3 regions of the Photorhabdus temperata genome follow, and region 2 is predicted to be linked to each of the others. Evidence: predicted binding sites of a transcription regulator. Region 2 holds the regulator's gene; each other region holds the start of a gene.

Evidence for each region. Region 2 encodes CRP, which controls carbon source genes, mostly activating them, when cyclic AMP is high. Its sites were predicted from a motif close to ATGTGANNNNNNTCACAT; they were not measured.
Region 1: a site for CRP is predicted at 2,725-2,742, ahead of udp (uridine phosphorylase). Genes of this name have one in related genera too.
Region 3: a site for CRP is predicted at 1,793-1,810, ahead of LGZ99_RS11695 (NupC/NupG family nucleoside CNT transporter). Genes of this name have one in related genera too.

What each region holds. Positions count from the first base shown of each region.
Region 1 is NZ_JAJAFX010000042.1:18,862-24,847, forward strand. It holds gene rmuC (DNA recombination protein RmuC) at 1-263, opposite strand, end outside; gene LGZ99_RS16190 (DedA family protein) at 414-944, opposite strand; gene LGZ99_RS16195 (tyrosine-protein phosphatase) at 1,019-1,801, opposite strand; gene udp (uridine phosphorylase) at 1,895-2,650, opposite strand; gene pcp (pyroglutamyl-peptidase I) at 3,440-4,096, shown strand; gene LGZ99_RS16210 (intradiol ring-cleavage dioxygenase) at 4,330-5,169, opposite strand; gene metE (5-methyltetrahydropteroyltriglutamate--homocysteine S-methyltransferase) at 5,410-5,986, opposite strand, start outside.
Region 2 is NZ_JAJAFX010000027.1:49,390-55,375, reverse strand. It holds gene LGZ99_RS12280 (hydrolase) at 1-359, shown strand, start outside; gene LGZ99_RS12275 (YheU family protein) at 356-574, shown strand; gene LGZ99_RS12270 (phosphoribulokinase) at 595-1,464, shown strand; gene LGZ99_RS12265 (OsmC family protein) at 1,587-1,994, opposite strand; gene crp (cAMP-activated global transcriptional regulator CRP) at 2,315-2,947, shown strand; gene argD (bifunctional acetylornithine/succinyldiaminopimelate transaminase) at 2,988-4,199, opposite strand; gene LGZ99_RS12250 (aminodeoxychorismate synthase component II) at 4,323-4,898, opposite strand; gene LGZ99_RS12245 (YcgJ family protein) at 5,142-5,492, shown strand; gene ppiA (peptidylprolyl isomerase A) at 5,606-5,986, opposite strand, start outside.
Region 3 is NZ_JAJAFX010000026.1:14,571-20,556, forward strand. It holds gene LGZ99_RS11695 (NupC/NupG family nucleoside CNT transporter) at 357-1,622, opposite strand; gene LGZ99_RS11700 (TatD family hydrolase) at 1,924-2,697, opposite strand; gene LGZ99_RS11705 (patatin-like phospholipase family protein) at 2,702-3,766, opposite strand; gene LGZ99_RS11710 (BON domain-containing protein) at 3,948-4,325, opposite strand; gene prfC (peptide chain release factor 3) at 4,627-5,986, opposite strand, start outside.

The DNA of each region.
Region 1 (5,986 bases), on a different contig from region 2:
AACCGCTGTTTCTCTTCGGCAGCAAGACGGCACTCTTCCAGACGTGTAGTCACTTCCCGCAACTCAGATTCTTGCACGTTATTGATTTCTCTCTGAGCCCGTAATTCTTGGTTAAGTTGCTCACATTCAGCCCGCCAATAGACAGACTGCTCAAGTTTTTCATTAGCAACTGCAAGCTGGCTGCTCAGTTCCCGTAACTCCAGTTCTTGCTGCTGAATACGTTGATGAATGGAGAGCCAGACGAGAGCCCCTCCGCCCAACAGGCCGCCAAGAACGCCAATCAACGTATATAACAACTGGATATCCACCTGTATTTCCTCTGTTACATTCTTCGACCAGCTAAGTTAAATTAACACTGTATAGATGTCCAGATTGATTTACACAAGTGTCTCAGCCTGCGAAGCCGCTCTCAATTAACTTATCCATTGAGCTAACCATTGCAAACCAAAAGCGCCCGGAGCTAATACCCCAAAAGACCAGATAAGTGCGGAAAAGATATTGGCAATCTGGAAGTAACGCAACGGCATGGTACAAATACCTGCCACCAATGGCACAATTGCACGGAATGGCCCCAAAAACCGACCAAGGAAAATGCTCCAAATACCCCAGCGCTCAAAGAAGTTATGCGCTCGTGTCAGCAATTGTGGTTTACGGGAAATCGGCCAGATTTTACCAACATCACCTTTAAAATGCGCACCGGCGATATAGGATACCCAATCGCCCAAAAAGGCCCCTACCGCCGCAGCCAACCAGATTGGCCAGAAATTAAGGCCACTTTCACCTATTAATGCACCTAATCCAAGCAGTATGATCGTTGCAGGCAATAACAAGGAGAAAAAAGCCAAAGATTCACCAAAAGCAAGTAAGAAAACAATCGGCATGATCCAGGTATCGTGTGCTTTAACAAAAGCGATTACCAACTCAACTATTTCATGAAGACTCAAATTCAAATTCCTGTATTGATTAATACCACATTCAACTTAACCACTGTTGTATTAACCAGAATTAAACCAACTTCTTATTCAAGGAAATAACCTTGTAATTTCTGACGGGCAGCAAAATCAAGACCAAAATCTTTCTCCAGCCATACATCTACACTGCCATAATTCTGATTAATACTGTTTAAAGCCGTCATTAAAAATTCTTCTCTGACAGAATAGACATAAGCGAATTTCTCAACCACATCGTCACTCATGGTTTTCGCATGTTCATTTAACAAATACTCACGGTAAGGTGCCAACGTAGAATTAGTCACCAGATAATCTTCCATTACCGTATCCAAATCAGCACCAAGTGCAAACAACACCAATGCAGAACCTACACCCGTTCTATCTTTACCTACCGCGCAATGTTGTACTATCCCGCCTCTTTCCGGCTGTTGCAGCAATTTAACTAATATCTTATAAGCCTCATTTTTCAAAGGCAGTAATTTATAAAGACGGAACATAAATGACTGCGGATCAAATTGTTCCAACCTCTCTGATGTCAATTTTTCCAGATTCGCATTCACTTCCTTGGATAATGGATTGGCAGGAGCATGATGATAATTAGCCCCATTCCATACCTGATCAGGCTTATCTTCTATTTCACCTATGTCACGATAATCTATGATTTGAAAGAGGTTTTTATTTGTCAGGAAAGATTGGTCTTTTTCCGTTAAGCGATCCAAAGCACCAGAGCGAAAAAGTAAACCTGATTTAATTTTCCCACCACTGGTTACCGTTTTACCACCTAAATCACGAAAATTAATCCCGCCATGAAGGGGAAGTACTGATGGGTGCAATAAAGATGTAGTAATCATGATGACTCTTAATTAGTTGTAAATTTTAAAACATTAACAGATTTCTGCTTAAAAGAAGAGTGAGCCGGAATATTCCGGCCCAAAAAGTATTATTTACAACAAACGACGAGCAGCTTCGACCACGATCCCTAATGCGTTACTTTCTGTTTTCTTAAGTAGCTCAACATCAGGAATTTCCTGCTGAGTACGGTTAACAATGACACCGGCAACCGTACCTGCACGCAGCCCCTGGCTTGCACACATAGTCAATAAAGTTGCAGATTCCATTTCATAGTTCATGACGCCCATCGCCTGCCATTCAGCCATTGAGCCTTTAAAACGGCTCACAACACGGCCAGAATAGGTATCGTAGCGTTCCTGACCAGGATAGAAAGTATCGGAAGAGGCGGTTACACCCACATGTGCCGTTGCACCGGAATCTTTTGCCGCTTCATACAGTGCAGTGGTACAGTCAAAATCGGCAACCGCCGGGAATTCCATCGGAGCAAAATGCAAGCTGGCGCCATCCAAACGAACAGCAGCCGTGGTTACCAGCACATCCCCAACATTGATATTTTCCTGGATTGCACCTGTTGTCCCAATACGCAAGAAAGTACGAACCCCCAATTGTGCTAATTCTTCAACAGCAATGGATGTTGACGGGCCACCAATGCCCGTGGAGCATACAATAACTGCTTTACCATCAATTTCTGCACGCCACGACGTGAATTCACGCAAAGAAGCAAGATGAACTGGGTTATCCATCAATCTTGCAATTTTTTCCACACGTTTCGGATCACCCGGAACAATAGCTAAAGTTGCGCCTTGTAGGTCGCTTTTGGTCAGACCTAAGTGAAATACATCAGACATATCAGACTCCTCAAAGGGAAGAATTTATAACGAAATTAGTTGAAATCTACTGTATTGAGCATTTAGACATCTTTTAGTGATAAATATCACTTCGAAGTAAGATAAAAAAGAAAAACGTACATTATTTTGGGATGTAAGTCACAAAATAATCATAAAATGAGTAAAAATAAGCAAACCATTATAAAGAAAAAAATTAACACATGCCTAAATAGTAATCACAAACTCAAAAATAAAGAGCCGGGCGTTTCCTTTCTACCATAAGCTAAATTGAATACGATCGTATATGGAGCAAACAGCCAATTATTTAATTATATTTATGATTCAAACAACACAGGGAACAGAATATATCCAAATGGCTAACTTGATTTATTAATTGTCAAGATGAAAAACACATGACTATTTCATCGAAATTTCCTATCCAGAGAATCGATAGCAGTAAATATCAATATAGTCAGTCATAAAGAAGAATATATCCTAAGAATCGTCAATTCTCAAAAATAAAAATAACCACTGTTATTAAAATTTACGTCATAATATTTACAAGCAACAACACAATGATCCGAATCATTTTCACAATAACTTCCCCCGATGAAAAACATATTTAAAAATTAACTGTATTTTATTTCCATAACTAATAATAAAATCTTATTTATTATTTTCCACCATATTTTCTTTATGTTTTCAACAAAAATAAAACAATTATCAAATATAAATATCACTGCTACCCTTTAATAGGATGCATATTGTTTAAACATATCAGAACCTTTCCATCATACAGGAGTACTACCTATGGCAAGACAGAAAACAGTTTTAATTACAGGTTTTGAGCCTTTCGACGATGAAACGATTAATCCATCATGGGAAGCAGTCAAGCAGTTGCAAGGGCGCGAATTGTGTGGAGCGCGTATAGAAGCACGCCAGCTTCCATGTGTGTTCGACGTCTCCCTGACTTGCTTATATGCGGCTATTAATGATATCCAGCCTGATCTGGTGATTGCCGTAGGACAAGCGGGCGGTAGAGCTGATATCACCGTGGAACGCGTGGCGATTAATATCAACGATGCACGCATTCCTGATAATCAAGGTAACCAGCCTATCAATACGCCGATCGTAGCAACGGGTCCCGCCGCCTATTTTGCCACGTTACCCATCAATGCAATGGTCAAAGGTTTACATGAAGCAGGACTCCCAGCTTCAATTTCACAGACCGCAGGTACTTTCGTCTGCAATCATGTGATGTATGGCTTGCTGCATTATTTGACGTATACCAATCCTGAAATACGCGGTGGTTTTATCCATATCCCTTATCTGCCAGAGCAGGCAGTGCGGTACTCCGGCACACCGAGTATGGCACTGGAAACAGTAATAACAGCACTGGAAATCGCCATTGATGAAGCATTAAAAAACAGTGAGGATATCGTCATCAGTGGAGGTGCAACTCATTAATTTAATATTCTGCTCGCGCAGTTAAAAACTCTCCACAAAAGTGACAGGCACAGAGAAATACGATCTATTGAATAATGTTGCAAAGATAATCCTCTCTGTGCCTGCACAATGTCCGTATGTAATTATCAAGCACCTGATATTTTTTTAAATTATTAACCAATATGCCGTTTACATAGATTATTTTATAATTTCGACTGTTATTATATTGAAATTTAGTTTATTCAAAAAACCTGTCACACCGTATGAGCATATAAATCATCTTTAGTTATGAAATTAGATATGTTTTCTAAGTCTATTGACAAAATTATTTCACCCAGTACCCCACGATTAATATCAGATTCGTCTATTTTTGTTACTTTTATTTCTGAAAGATGACCATTCATATTTTTGAAATACTCGTCCTCACGATTTTTTGTTCTGATCACCCTCCGTTTTGAATACAGATCATATTTATAAACCTCTGCATTGATCTCTTCAGGAAAATACATTTGACCAACAAAGGCAAAATGTTCTTCTTCATTTATATCTTTGCTGATCTGTCTAATTGCAATATGAATATGAGTTGCTCTACCAACATAAAACCCTGGATAAATAGTAGTAAAATTGACCACCCCATTTTTATCCGATTGTTGAGCCCCTCTTAGAAAAACTTTATCATCAGTTCTGTTGATACCAGATATTTCACCGGCTTCAGGTGGTATATCAGGACTGATATAACTCCAACCAGAATATTTCCCCCGACTATTACAGTGCCAAATATCAACAAATAACTTATCAACAGGCTTACATGTTTTCTCATCCATAATAGTTACTTTTAATAAAAAAGGTATTCCTGCTTCTGAATCAGTAATATCCCGCCTGACAATTTTACTATTCCGAAAATATGGCCCTGATATCTGCTCTGGGGCAAGGGTACACACACCTATTCCATTTCCACTCTGTGACGATAATTTTCCTTCCGCACGGGCCAAGCCAATTGGAGCAAGTGCAGCCGTCGCCGTGATAGCAGCACTACCTTTTAAAAAATCTCTTCGAGAGCTACTTTTCTTACCTTGCAAATTATTAACATCCATATAATCCTCTCTTTAATTATTTAGTTTCTATTACAATGCTTCCAGATTCCCTTTTGTTACGTCGCGGGTATTTTGTTAATAAAACGTATTTTTTCCAATATCAATATGGAATATATATATAAGTCACAAAAAATTTGATCACAAAGGAGGCCCCATTAGGCGACAAACACCCGCAAGAGAAAGATTATTTATGAAAAAGCCCATCACCAATAAAGGTGATGGGCGAATGACTGGATTGAGTTATTTTACTGATTCGCGGAGACGTTTCGCCGCCTGTACCATATTTGCCAGTGACTGACGGGTTTCAGTCCAACCACGGGTTTTCAGGCCACAATCCGGATTAACCCACAAGCGTTCAACCGGAATACGATCAGCCGCTTTGCGTAACAATGCTTCAATCCATTCAACACTGGGCACGTTAGGTGAATGAATATCATAAACACCTGGCCCAATCTCATTCGGATAAGAGAAGTTTTCGAATGAATCCAGCAACTCCATATCTGAACGGGAAGTTTCAATGGTAATCACATCCGCATCCAGTGCCGCAATGGAAGGCATGATGTCATTAAACTCGCAATAACACATATGAGTGTGAATCTGTGTGTCATCTTCGGCAATTGCAGCACTCAATTTAAATGCATCCACAGCCCAATCGAGATATGCCTGCCACTCTTCGCGGCGCAATGGTAAACCTTCACGCAATGCCGGCTCATCAATCTGGATGATGCCAATGCCGGCTTTCTGCAAATCGTCCACTTCATCACGCAGTGCCAATGCAATCTGTTTGGCGATAGTCTCACGGCTGACATCTTCCCTT
Region 2 (5,986 bases):
CTCTGCCTATCAATCTGTCCCAAGTAAAAGGATTGAAACATATTCGTGAATTTGATGAAATTGTAACCGCAAAAATCCACCGTTTTAGAGATGCAGCGGACTACTACCACCAGTGCAGCGCTCTGCCACGCCTGTCTGACATTACGGTGCCACTGTTGATTATTCATGCCAAAGACGATCCCTTTATGGCGCCAGAAGTCATCCCTGATCTCAACACCTTACCCAAAAATATTGAATACCAATTGACAGAACATGGTGGACATGTCGGCTTTGTCAGCGGTTCACTCAAAAAACCACAAATGTGGCTGGAACAACGTATTCCAGGCTGGCTGTCATCTTATCTGGAGCAACAACGATGATTATTCCATGGCAACAGCTGGAGCCAGAAACTCTGCTAAATTTGATAGAGAGTTTTATCCTGCGGGAAGGCACTGACTACGGCGAATATGAAAAATCCCTTGAGCAGAAAGTCGCTGACATACGTCGTCAGTTGGAGCAGGGGGATGTTATGCTGGTGTGGTCTGAACTGCATGAAAGCATCAATATTATGCCAAAAGAAATGTTCCATTCTTAACATTATGGAGTTTACTGCTTATGTCTGCCAAACATCCGATTATTGCGATTACCGGCTCCAGCGGTGCCGGAACAACAACAACCAGTTTAGCTTTCCGTAAGATTTTCCAGCAACTTAACATCAGCGCAGCACAGATAGAGGGGGATAGTTTCCATCGCTATACCCGCCCTGAAATGGACGCAGCAATCCGTAAAGCCAAGGAGCAAGGCAGACATATCAGTTATTTTGGGCCAGAAGCCAATGATTTTGGCATGCTGGAAAAAACCATGATTGACTATGGTGAAGCGGGTGAAGGCCGTTGCCGTAAGTACCTTCACACCTATGATGACGCGGTTCCTTACAACCAGCTCCCCGGTACATTTACTCCGTGGGAAGCCTTGCCAAAGCAGACCGATGTGCTGTTTTATGAAGGCCTGCACGGTGGCGTGGTAACACCACAACATAATGTTGCCAGTCATGTCGATCTGCTAGTGGGGGTGGTGCCGATTGTCAACCTTGAATGGATACAGAAACTTATCCGCGATACCGGAGAACGGGGACACTCACAGGAAGCGGTGATGGATTCCGTTGTTCGTTCTATGGATGATTATATTAACTACATTACCCCCCAATTTTCCCGGACACATATAAATTTCCAGCGCGTCCCGACTGTTGATACGTCCAATCCATTTTCAGCCAAAGCCATTCCATCCCTGGATGAAAGTTTTATTGTCATCCGTTTCCGTGACCTCACTCAAATTGATTTCCCGTATCTTTTATCAATGTTACAAGGTTCATTTGTTTCAAGCATTAATACCATCGTAGTTCCCGGTGGAAAAATGGGACTGGCCATGGAATTAATTATGACGCCATTGGTACAGCGATTACTGGAAGGGGAAAAAATTTGTTGATTAAAACCTGGGATAAATCCAGAAAACTCAGCGTTTGAATCCACTTCTCATATTATTCAGTTAAAAAAACAGGTAACTGATATTAGTTACCTGTCGTTATTTTTCAATCAGGAAATAATATCTTACTCTGCCTCTTTAATTTCAAAGCTGTAGGTAAGTTCAACTGATTTCCCCAACATCAACGAAACAGAACAATATTTCTCTGCGGAAAGCGTGACGGCGCGTTCAACTGCTTTATCTGATAAATCCTTGCCGGTAACAATAAAATGCAGATTAATAGAAGTAAACAAGCGTGGCGCCTCTTCACGACGGCGAGAAGTTAATTTCACTTCACAATCTTTTATGTCATATCGACCTTTCTGCAAAATAGAAATAACATCAATCGTGCTGCAACCGCCAACTGCCATTAATACCATTTCCATTGGGCTCGGTGCCTTATCGCCGGCATTTCCATCCATCATTATCTGATGACCCGAAGACGACTCCCCCAAAAGAGACAACCCTTCAACCCATTTTACCCGCGCTTGCATAAGTACCCCTTAAGTCATTTTTTGCATCAAAGCCTACTCTTTCAGTATTAAACTGGCAATCTAATGAGCGGTTTATTGTGCTGAAACAATACAAGACAAGACAGAAGCCTTTTCCTGTGTTAAAAACAGAAGCAGGTCTGGGTATATATGGGTTAAGATCAATACTCAAGTTTCAAATTTCAGATAACCTATATAAAACCCTCACCTGTCGGTTTTTCAGCAAACTAATATGTTAAGCTAGTGTCTTTTAAGCCAGCCTGACGAGAAACTTTTAGGTTCTCGTGTTATTTAGGCAGCGATAACAACAGAGGATGAAGCGAATGGTTCTCGGCAAGCCACAAACAGACCCCACTCTTGAATGGTTTTTGTCACACTGCCATATTCATAAATATCCATCCAAAAGCACGCTTATTCATCAAGGCGAAAAAGCAGAGACGCTTTACTACATCGTAAAAGGTTCTGTTGCGGTTTTGATTAAAGATGAAGAAGGCAAAGAGATGATCCTCTCCTATTTAAACCAGGGAGATTTCATTGGCGAGCTTGGATTATTTGAAGAAGGACAAGAGCGTACAGCCTGGGTACGGGCCAAAAGCGCCTGTGAAGTAGCGGAAATTTCCTATAAAAAATTCCGTCAACTGATTCAGGTAAACCCAGATATTTTAATGCGTTTATCTGCCCAAATGGCAAGCCGTTTGCAAACAACTTCTGAGAAAGTCGGTAACCTGGCTTTCCTGGATGTAACCGGCCGGATTGCTCAGACTTTACTGAATCTGGCGAAACAACCAGATGCAATGACCCACCCGGACGGAATGCAAATCAAAATCACTCGTCAGGAAATTGGTCAGATTGTTGGCTGTTCCCGTGAAACGGTTGGCCGTATTTTAAAAATGCTGGAAGATCAAAATCTGATCTCCGCACACGGCAAAACAATTGTTGTTTACGGTACACGTTAATTCCTAATTAATCAGCGCATTATATTGCGCTGATTTTTATTTACACCAACTGACTAATTGCCTTCTCCAGCCGTTCCATCCCCTGGGCTATCTCCTCTTCACTGATAATCAGCGAAGGCGTGAAACGCAGTACATCATTACCGGCACTCAATAACATCAGACCATTTTCAGCCGCCAGTTGCAGGATCTCTTTAGATTTTCCCTGATACTGCGCTTTTAGTTCCGCACCAATCAGCAATCCCTTGCCACGGATTTCACCAAATATCGAATATTTTTGATTGATATCATTCAGAAAATTCACAATCAAATGATGACGTTTTTCAACACCATCCAAGACCTCTGGCGTATTGATAATGTCAAAAGCAGCATTTGCAACCGCACAAGCCAGCGGATTACCACCATAAGTTGTGCCGTGAGTTCCCGGCACCATCACCGAAGCGATATTCGCTGTAGTCAGCATAGCACTGACAGGGAAACCACCTCCCAGCGCCTTCGCTGTGGTGATAATGTCCGGCACAACATCATAATACATATAAGAAAATAACTTACCGGTACGGCCCATTCCACTTTGTACTTCATCAAATACCAACAATATCTGATACTTATCGCAAAGTTCACGCAACCCATGAATAAATGCGGGTGTCGCCGGCGTGACTCCCCCTTCTCCCTGAACAGGTTCTAATACAACAGCACAAGTATGGTCATCCATGACCGCCTTTACTGCATCTAAGTCATTAAAAGGCACATGAATAATATCTGCGGGTTTTGGCCCAAAACCATCAGCGTATTTTGGTTGACCACCAACAGAGACCGTAAACAGGGTACGACCATGAAACCCCTGATGGAATGCGATGATTTTGGTTTTATATGGATGGTAACGGGTAATGGCATAATGACGCGCCAGCTTAAATGCAGCTTCATTCGCTTCCGCTCCCGAGTTGGCAAAAAATACCCGCTCCGCAAAAGTTGCATCAATCAGTTTCTGCGCGAGTATCAAAGCTGGTTCATTGGTGAAAATATTACTGATATGCCAAAGTTTCTCCCCTTGCTGCTTTAAAGCATCCACTAACTCAGGATGACAATGCCCCAAAGCCATAACAGCAATACCACCGGCAAAATCAATATACTCTTTCCCTTGCTGATCCCATACACGGCTGCCTTGCCCTTTCACCGGTATAAACTGTGCCGGTGAATAAATTGGCAACATGACTTGATCGTATGTATTTCTGTTTACTGCGGCATGCTCCATCATTTTCCCACCCGTTTTTTATATATACGCCATTCAAAAATGAAATTATAATCACTGAATATGCATAAAAAATCAAAGATGGGCAAATGAAAAAGATGAATAAATGAAGAAATTATTGGTATCTGGTTAATATCTAAGGAAGTTACTCAGTAGCTGATGCCCTTGCTCGCTGAGAATACTTTCAGGGTGGAACTGCACACCTTCCAAGGGCAAAGTACGATGACGAATTCCCATGATCTCATCTACATTGCCGTTATGCTGACTCCATGCAGTAACTTCAAATGCGGCTGGTAAAGTCTCTGCGGCAATCACCAATGAATGGTAACGGGTAACCGTTAATGGCCGGTTAAGCCCTTTGAACACACCTTGCTGATTATGATGAATAGCAGAAGTTTTCCCATGCATCACTTCCCTAGCTTTTACTACACTGGCGCCGAATGCCTGCCCAATTGCCTGATGCCCAAGGCAAACACCCAGAATCGGCAATTTATCCGCAAAATGAGAAATCGCAGCCAGAGAAATTCCTGCTTCATTTGGGGTGCAAGGGCCTGGGGAAATAACCAGATGTGTAGGCGCTAATCGCTCAATATCTTCAAGCTGTAATTCATCATTACGCTTGACTAAAACATCTGTTCCCAATTCACAAAAATATTGATATAAGTTATACGTAAAAGAATCATAGTTATCTATTATTAATAACATAGGAGTCTATCCTACCCATTTTTATCGCTGTATTTGTTGTCCTGCCAATCCTGCAATTTGTTTATCATGAACAACATGATTTCAGGTAAAACGGCCTAACGACAACGGGGCGGCTATCATAGCACATAAGCACTTGCAGCATAGTGTAACAAAATCAATGACTACTTTTTCCTCAACCAACTTACTCTCATACCGCTACAAAACATAGGCTCTTTTTGATATTCAATAAGTAAGGTAATTGTTATGAAGACAAAACTGATTATAGCATCTCTTTTTTTGTTGTCCTTCCCCGCGCTGGCTGCAACTAAAGCTGCAAATATTTTCTTCCCGGCAAAAGGGGTTATTTGTGATAAAAAAGGAAAATACTGCGCTGATCAGCAAGGTTTATCGCTAAAACTCACCGAGAGATATTTAGGGAAAAAAGCTTCGAAACACTTGAAAGAAATGATTGGTGATGGGAAAGATTTTGACCCTTCATCCTACACTTTGAGTAATGGTGTTCACTGTGAGAGTAAAGAGAAGAAGTGTTACAAAGACAGATATTATCCACGAACCGAAGAAAATAAAGAATTTACCAAGAAGCTGTATGAATAACGGTAAAACGGGCCTGCATTAAATGAAGGCCCAAATTGTTAATCAGATGAAAATTCACCGAGAGACCAGAAACTGCCATAATCGCAGTTGATCATTAATGTCTCAGAAAAAAGTTAAGGAATAATCTTAGCAGACAGGATAACCACGGGTTTCACCGGCACATTCTGATAGGGACCAACATTTTCAGTTTTTACTTGAGAAATTTTATCTACAACATCCATACCTTTTACGACTTTACCAAATACTGCATAGCCAAAGTCACGCTGACCATGATCAAGGAAAGCATTATCCGCTACGTTGATAAAGAATTGACTAGTAGCACTGTCTTTATCAGCGGTACGCGCCATGGAAATCGTTCCGCGTAAATTACGCAGCCCATTATCCGCTTCATTTTTAATAGCTTCTTTAGTCGCTTTCTGCTGCAAATCTTTGGTAAAACCGCCCCCCTGAACCATAAATCCAGGGATTACCCGATGAAAAATTGTATTGTTATA
Region 3 (5,986 bases), on a different contig from region 2:
TCACCGCACTATGCTCTCTTCGGTTTATGGTCCTTAATGCGAGCCTCGCCTTTATCCATAAAATATTGGCATAATATTATTTGAACATTTAAACGCTCAAAAAATCGTGCCAAATATCACATTAATACAATGTAATTTGCAAGATAACAATTTTATATGTGATGAAAATCACATTAAATTGGTGTGCTATCCGGTTTATCTGCCAATCACACCTTCCTGTCATCAAATAGTACACGATAAAAAATATAACTCATTGCCAAACAAAGGGGGATGGCAGGCAATGTTTTTCATCATGGGTTAATTGGAAGGAAAATGGATTGCAGGCGGAATTATCCCACCTGCATATTGCAACAAAGTTACAGCGCCAGGAAGAAACCGGCAATAGTTGCACTCATCAGGTTGGATAATGTACCTGCTATTACTGCTTTCATCCCCAGACGAGCGACATCCCCGCGACGATTTGGCGCCATACCGCCCAAACCACCCAGCAGGATAGCGACAGAAGAAAGGTTAGCAAAGCCACACAGTGCAAAGGAGATGATGGCTTTGGTGTGATCTGACAGAACCTGTAAACCCGCAGCCGCAACCGCATCATCCGGTTGCAAATATGGGCCGAAGTTCATAAAGGCAACGAATTCGTTCACAACCAGTTTTTGACCGATAAAGGAACCGGCAACGGTTGCTTCATGCCATGGAACACCAATCAGGTAAGCAATAGGCGCACAAACCCAGCCCAGTACCAATTCAAGAGAAAGTTGCGGGTAATGAAACCAGCCACCGATACCACCAAGAATACCGTTCACTAACGCAATCAGGGCAACAAACGCCAGTAGCATTGCACCGACGTTCAGCGCTAATTGCATACCAGCAGCGGCGCCAGAAGCCGCGGCATCGATAATGTTAGCAGGACGTTCTGATTCAGCGACCAGTGACATCGCATCAACAGTGTCTTGCGACTTTTCAGTTTCAGGCACCATCAGTTTAGCGAATAACAGACCACCTGGGGCTGCCATAAAGGAAGCCGCAATCAGATATTCCAACGGTACGCCCATTGATGCATAACCAGCCAGTACAGAACCCGCGACAGATGCCAGACCACCACACATAACCGCAAACAGTTCAGACTGGGTCATCGTGGCGATATAAGGGCGAACAACCAGTGGCGCTTCAGTTTGACCTACGAAAATATTTGCTGTTGCTGACAACGATTCGGTACGTGAAGTTCCGAGAACTTTTTGCAGGCCGCCACCCAATACTTTGATAACGAGCTGCATAACACCGATGTAGTACAAAACAGCAATCAGTGAAGAGAAGAAAACGATAATCGGCAGTACACGCAAGGCGAAAACAAAACCACCACCCCCAAACAGTTCAAACATTTTGGGGGAAACTAATCCACCAAAAATAAAATCCATTCCTTGCTGACCATACTGGATAACACTGGAAACTCCCTCAGACATACCCATTAATATTATCTTGCCTGCGGGAACATAAAGTACAAAAGCGCCGATAGCGACCTGAATCAAAAAAGCACCAAGGACGGTACGAAGTTTAATAGCGCGATAGTTACTGGAAAAGAGTACTGCGATCAAGATCAGCACTACCATCCCGACCAGGCTCATAAAGAGTTGCATTGGAAGAATCCCTGTTCACTTAATAATAAATTAAATATGTCAGTAAGTATGTAAATGTTTACTGACACTGTTTCGGCGCTGATTATACTCAGTCATCGGAATGAACAAGCTATCTACATCACAAATACCCACCGAAAAAAGCAATGGAAAAACGATAAATGTGATGTAAATCACACAAAATTGCGGAAATAATCTGCAATAAGATAATCTAGCCGTCAGGACGGCAAAATAATAAACAATTAAGAGATGATTATCAGGTAAGCGCAGTTAAAGTTTTATGATATACCACTTAACTATTCAACCCAAATAACTCAACACTGTTACTATAAAGTTGGGTGGCGATTTCGTCAGGAGATTCACGGCGAAGCTCACATAATGAAGCAAAAACCCCGGCAACTCTTTCCGGTCGGTTAGGTTCTCCCTGAAACCCGAAAAGTGGCATATCCGGTGCGTCTGTTTCCAGCACAAGAGAAGTTAAAGGAAGTTCAGCAACTGCGCGACGGGTTTTCTGCGCTCTTTCATAAGTAATGGTTCCCCCTACCCCGATGTAGTATCCCAAACGGATAAAAGTTTCTGCCTGAGATAAACTACCGGCGAATCCATGTACCACACCGGTACGGGGAAGGTCGATTCTTCTCAGGATCGCGGCCAGTTGATCATGGCTTTTTCTGGAATGAAGTATGACAGGTAATTCACACTGTTTTGCCAGCCGCAATTGAGCACACAGCAACTCTTTTTGTTTTTCAAACTGAGGTTCAGCCATATAGAGATCAAGGCCAATCTCTCCGACAGCCACCCGCTTTTCATTTTTCTGTTTCAGTAATTGCGCCAGATCGGCAAGATGCGGTTCCTGATGTTCATTGATATAAAGAGGATGCAAACCCAACGCCGCATAAATCTCCGGATAAACGCGAGCCAGTTCAGATACCCGTTGCAAATTTTTCCCACTCACCGCGGGAACAATAATTTTATCCACACCATCCTGTGCCGCCCGTTGCAGGCTCTGCCGTTCGTCATCACGAAACGGGGGAAAATCAAAATGGCAGTGGGTATCAATCAACATAAAACTATCCGTTATTCATCTGTTCTGGCGATTCCGCCAATGCAGCTGGTGGTTTAACCAAAACGCTATTTTCCCCACTCCGGCGCAAGACATGACGGCTCAAACGATAATTTTTACGCTCCGCCATACCAAACTTATCACCAACAAATGCATGACCAACCGTCGCCAGGAAATAGCGACCGCAACGACGCCCAAGATGATAATCCTTATTCAGCGCCGGCAAACGACTGCCTAATGCACTGGCAGTTAATGGCGCAGGCGGATAGATTTCAAAGATCTGTACATCATCAGGTGGATTTTCAATAAATTTCTGTGTGCGGTAATAGCTTTTCGCATGTTGCTGTAACATCCGTACCATCTTTTGCAGGCTGCTATCCCCCAGCCAGCGTTCCATCCGTTTCATCCAATCAGGCGTGTAATAGAGCTGCGAAGGAACAGTGCGGATCACGACTATCGTATCAGCACCACGGCGATACGCCTCTTCCACCGGAATGGCGTCACTGATACCACCATCATAATAAACGACATCATCAATCGTCACACCATTGCGATAAAGCCCAGGAATAGCACTTGACGCCTTAATCACTTCCAGCCAATTCTTCCCATCAGGATGAAAATAGGTTGGTTCAAAATTATCTGCACGACACGCGCACATATAAAATTCACATCCGGCCTCAAACTTGCGTAAAGCGGTGGGGATATCCAAGGGAAGTTCCTGAGAAACGGTCTGCAAAAACCAATCTAAATCAACTAAATGACCACCACGAACAAAACGCAGAGGGTTAAAGAAATCAGGTCTGGTCGTATAACGGCTGATAGCCCGCCGGGCATATCCACGCTGCCCACAAATATAGGCTGAAAGGTTCTGAGCACCCGCCGAAGTACCAAGCAATAGATCAAACGGGTTAAATTCAACACGCATAAATTCATCCAGCACACCGGCGGTAAAAATGCCGCGCTGCCCCCCACCCTCACAAACAAGTGCAACCTTTCCAGATTTAATATGCGATTTATATTTATGGGATAATAGATCAATATTTCCCAAAGTTATCGGTATACGTTTCCCCACACAGTCCCCCAAAAAAATAAATGACGGATAGAGAGCATAACTTGAGAAGTTATTATCCGTCATTATATTATGGTGCTACGTAGTCAATATTTTGATAAAAACCCCTGGTGAGGGCGCATATCCGATTAGTACAAAACAAAATTATTTGAATGGAAAACAACCACCAAATTAGAAAAACATATTATTTTTTTATGGTCAGACCGTTTTGAATAGATTTGACCCCTTTCACTTTAGAGATAACATCCAGTACTTTTCTGGATTGCTGCTCGCTTTTCACAAAACCAGAAATATAAACAACTCCTTTTTCTGTTTTTACCGCGATGCCGGTGCTGTTGATACCTTTTTCCGCCAATAACTCACTTTTAATCTTCGCTGTGATAGCACTATCATCCATGTAACCATCGACGCTTTTCATGGAGTCATCGATTTTCTGACCAGCACTGTCGAGTGCTTGTGTCGCTTTATTTTTAAAAGACTCTTCTGCCAGCACACTACCGCTGACCAAGGCTGTACCCAAAACAACAGCCATCAATGTGTGAGTCAATTTAACATTCTTCATCTTATACCTTCCTTTTGTCGGTTAGATTTCTGAATCTATAAAGCCATGCAAACTGTCTTTGTATAAAGTAACCTAAACAGAATCCGCATTAGAATTAAAAATAGGTTATTACCTCCAATAGCTAAGTTAAATTGGAAAATAAAAACATCAATACAGCGAAAGACCAAGAAATAATAACAGGAAAATTAAGCAAAGAGCTATAAAATAAGACGAATCTTACCGACTAAAATTATAAATTATTCTTGTGTTACATATATTTTTGTAAAGAAAAAGGCTAACCTATTGTTAGCCTTATAAAATATTAATGTTCCCGTGTCTTGCGGAAATTGACGTCAGGATAACGTTCGCTGGTAAGATTCAGGTTAACCATAGTGGGTGCAATATAAGTCAGATTATCACCCCCATCAAGCGCCAGGTTTTGTTCATTCTTACGCTTAAACTCTTCCAGTTTTTTCGCGTCATAGCACTCAACCCAACGAGCCGTTGAAACGTTTACCGGTTCATATAAGGCTTCAACGTTGTATTCACTTTTCAAACGGGCAACAACCACATCAAACTGTAGAATACCTACCGCTCCCACAATCAAATCGTTATTTGCCAGTGGACGGAATACCTGTACCGCGCCTTCCTCAGAGAGTTGAACCAATCCTTTCAGCAGCTGTTTCTGTTTCAGGGGATCGCGCAGGCGGATACGCCGGAATAATTCCGGAGCAAAGTTAGGAATACCGGTAAATTTCAGATCTTCCCCTTGAGTAAAGGTATCACCAATCTGGATTGTGCCGTGGTTATGCAGACCGATAATATCTCCCGGGTAGGCATGATCCACATGAGAGCGATCACCTGCCATAAATGTCAGCGCATCAGAAATCACCACATCTTTCTTCGTTCTTACCTGACGCAGCTTCATGCCTTTTTCATATTTACCTGACACCACACGCATGAAAGCCACGCGGTCACGGTGTTTAGGGTCCATATTGGCCTGGATCTTAAAGATAAATCCGGTGAATTTATCTTCTTGAGCGGAGACTTCGCGCGCATCAGTCTGACGAGGCATCGGCGCAGGCGCCCATTTAACCAAACCATCCAGCATATGGTTAACACCGAAGTTACCCAATGCGGTACCGAAAAATACCGGTGTCAGTTCACCTTGTAAAAATGCCTGATGATCAAATTCATGGGAAGCCCCCTGAACCAGCTCCAGTTCCTGACGCAATTGTGCAGCCAGATCTTCACCAATCGCTGCATCCAGTTCAGGGTTATTCAGCCCCTTGATAGTGCGAACTTCCTGAATAGTATGACCCTTTCCGGTCTGATACAGATAAGTTTCATCAAGATAGAGGTGATAAACCCCTTTGAAATATTTACCACAGCCAATCGGCCAGGTGATTGGGGAACAAGCGATATTCAACTCATTTTCTACTTCATCCATCAGTTCTATTGGATCACGGATATCGCGATCAAGCTTGTTCATGAACGTCAGAATTGGAGTATCGCGCAGACGGGTCACTTCCATCAGTTTACGTGTACGATCTTCAACCCCTTTAGCGGCATCAATGACCATCAAACAACAGTCAACAGCCGTCAATGTACGGTAAGTATCTTCGGAGAAGTCTTCATGTCCCGGCGTATCAAGCAGGTTAACCAGACAATCGCTGTAAGGA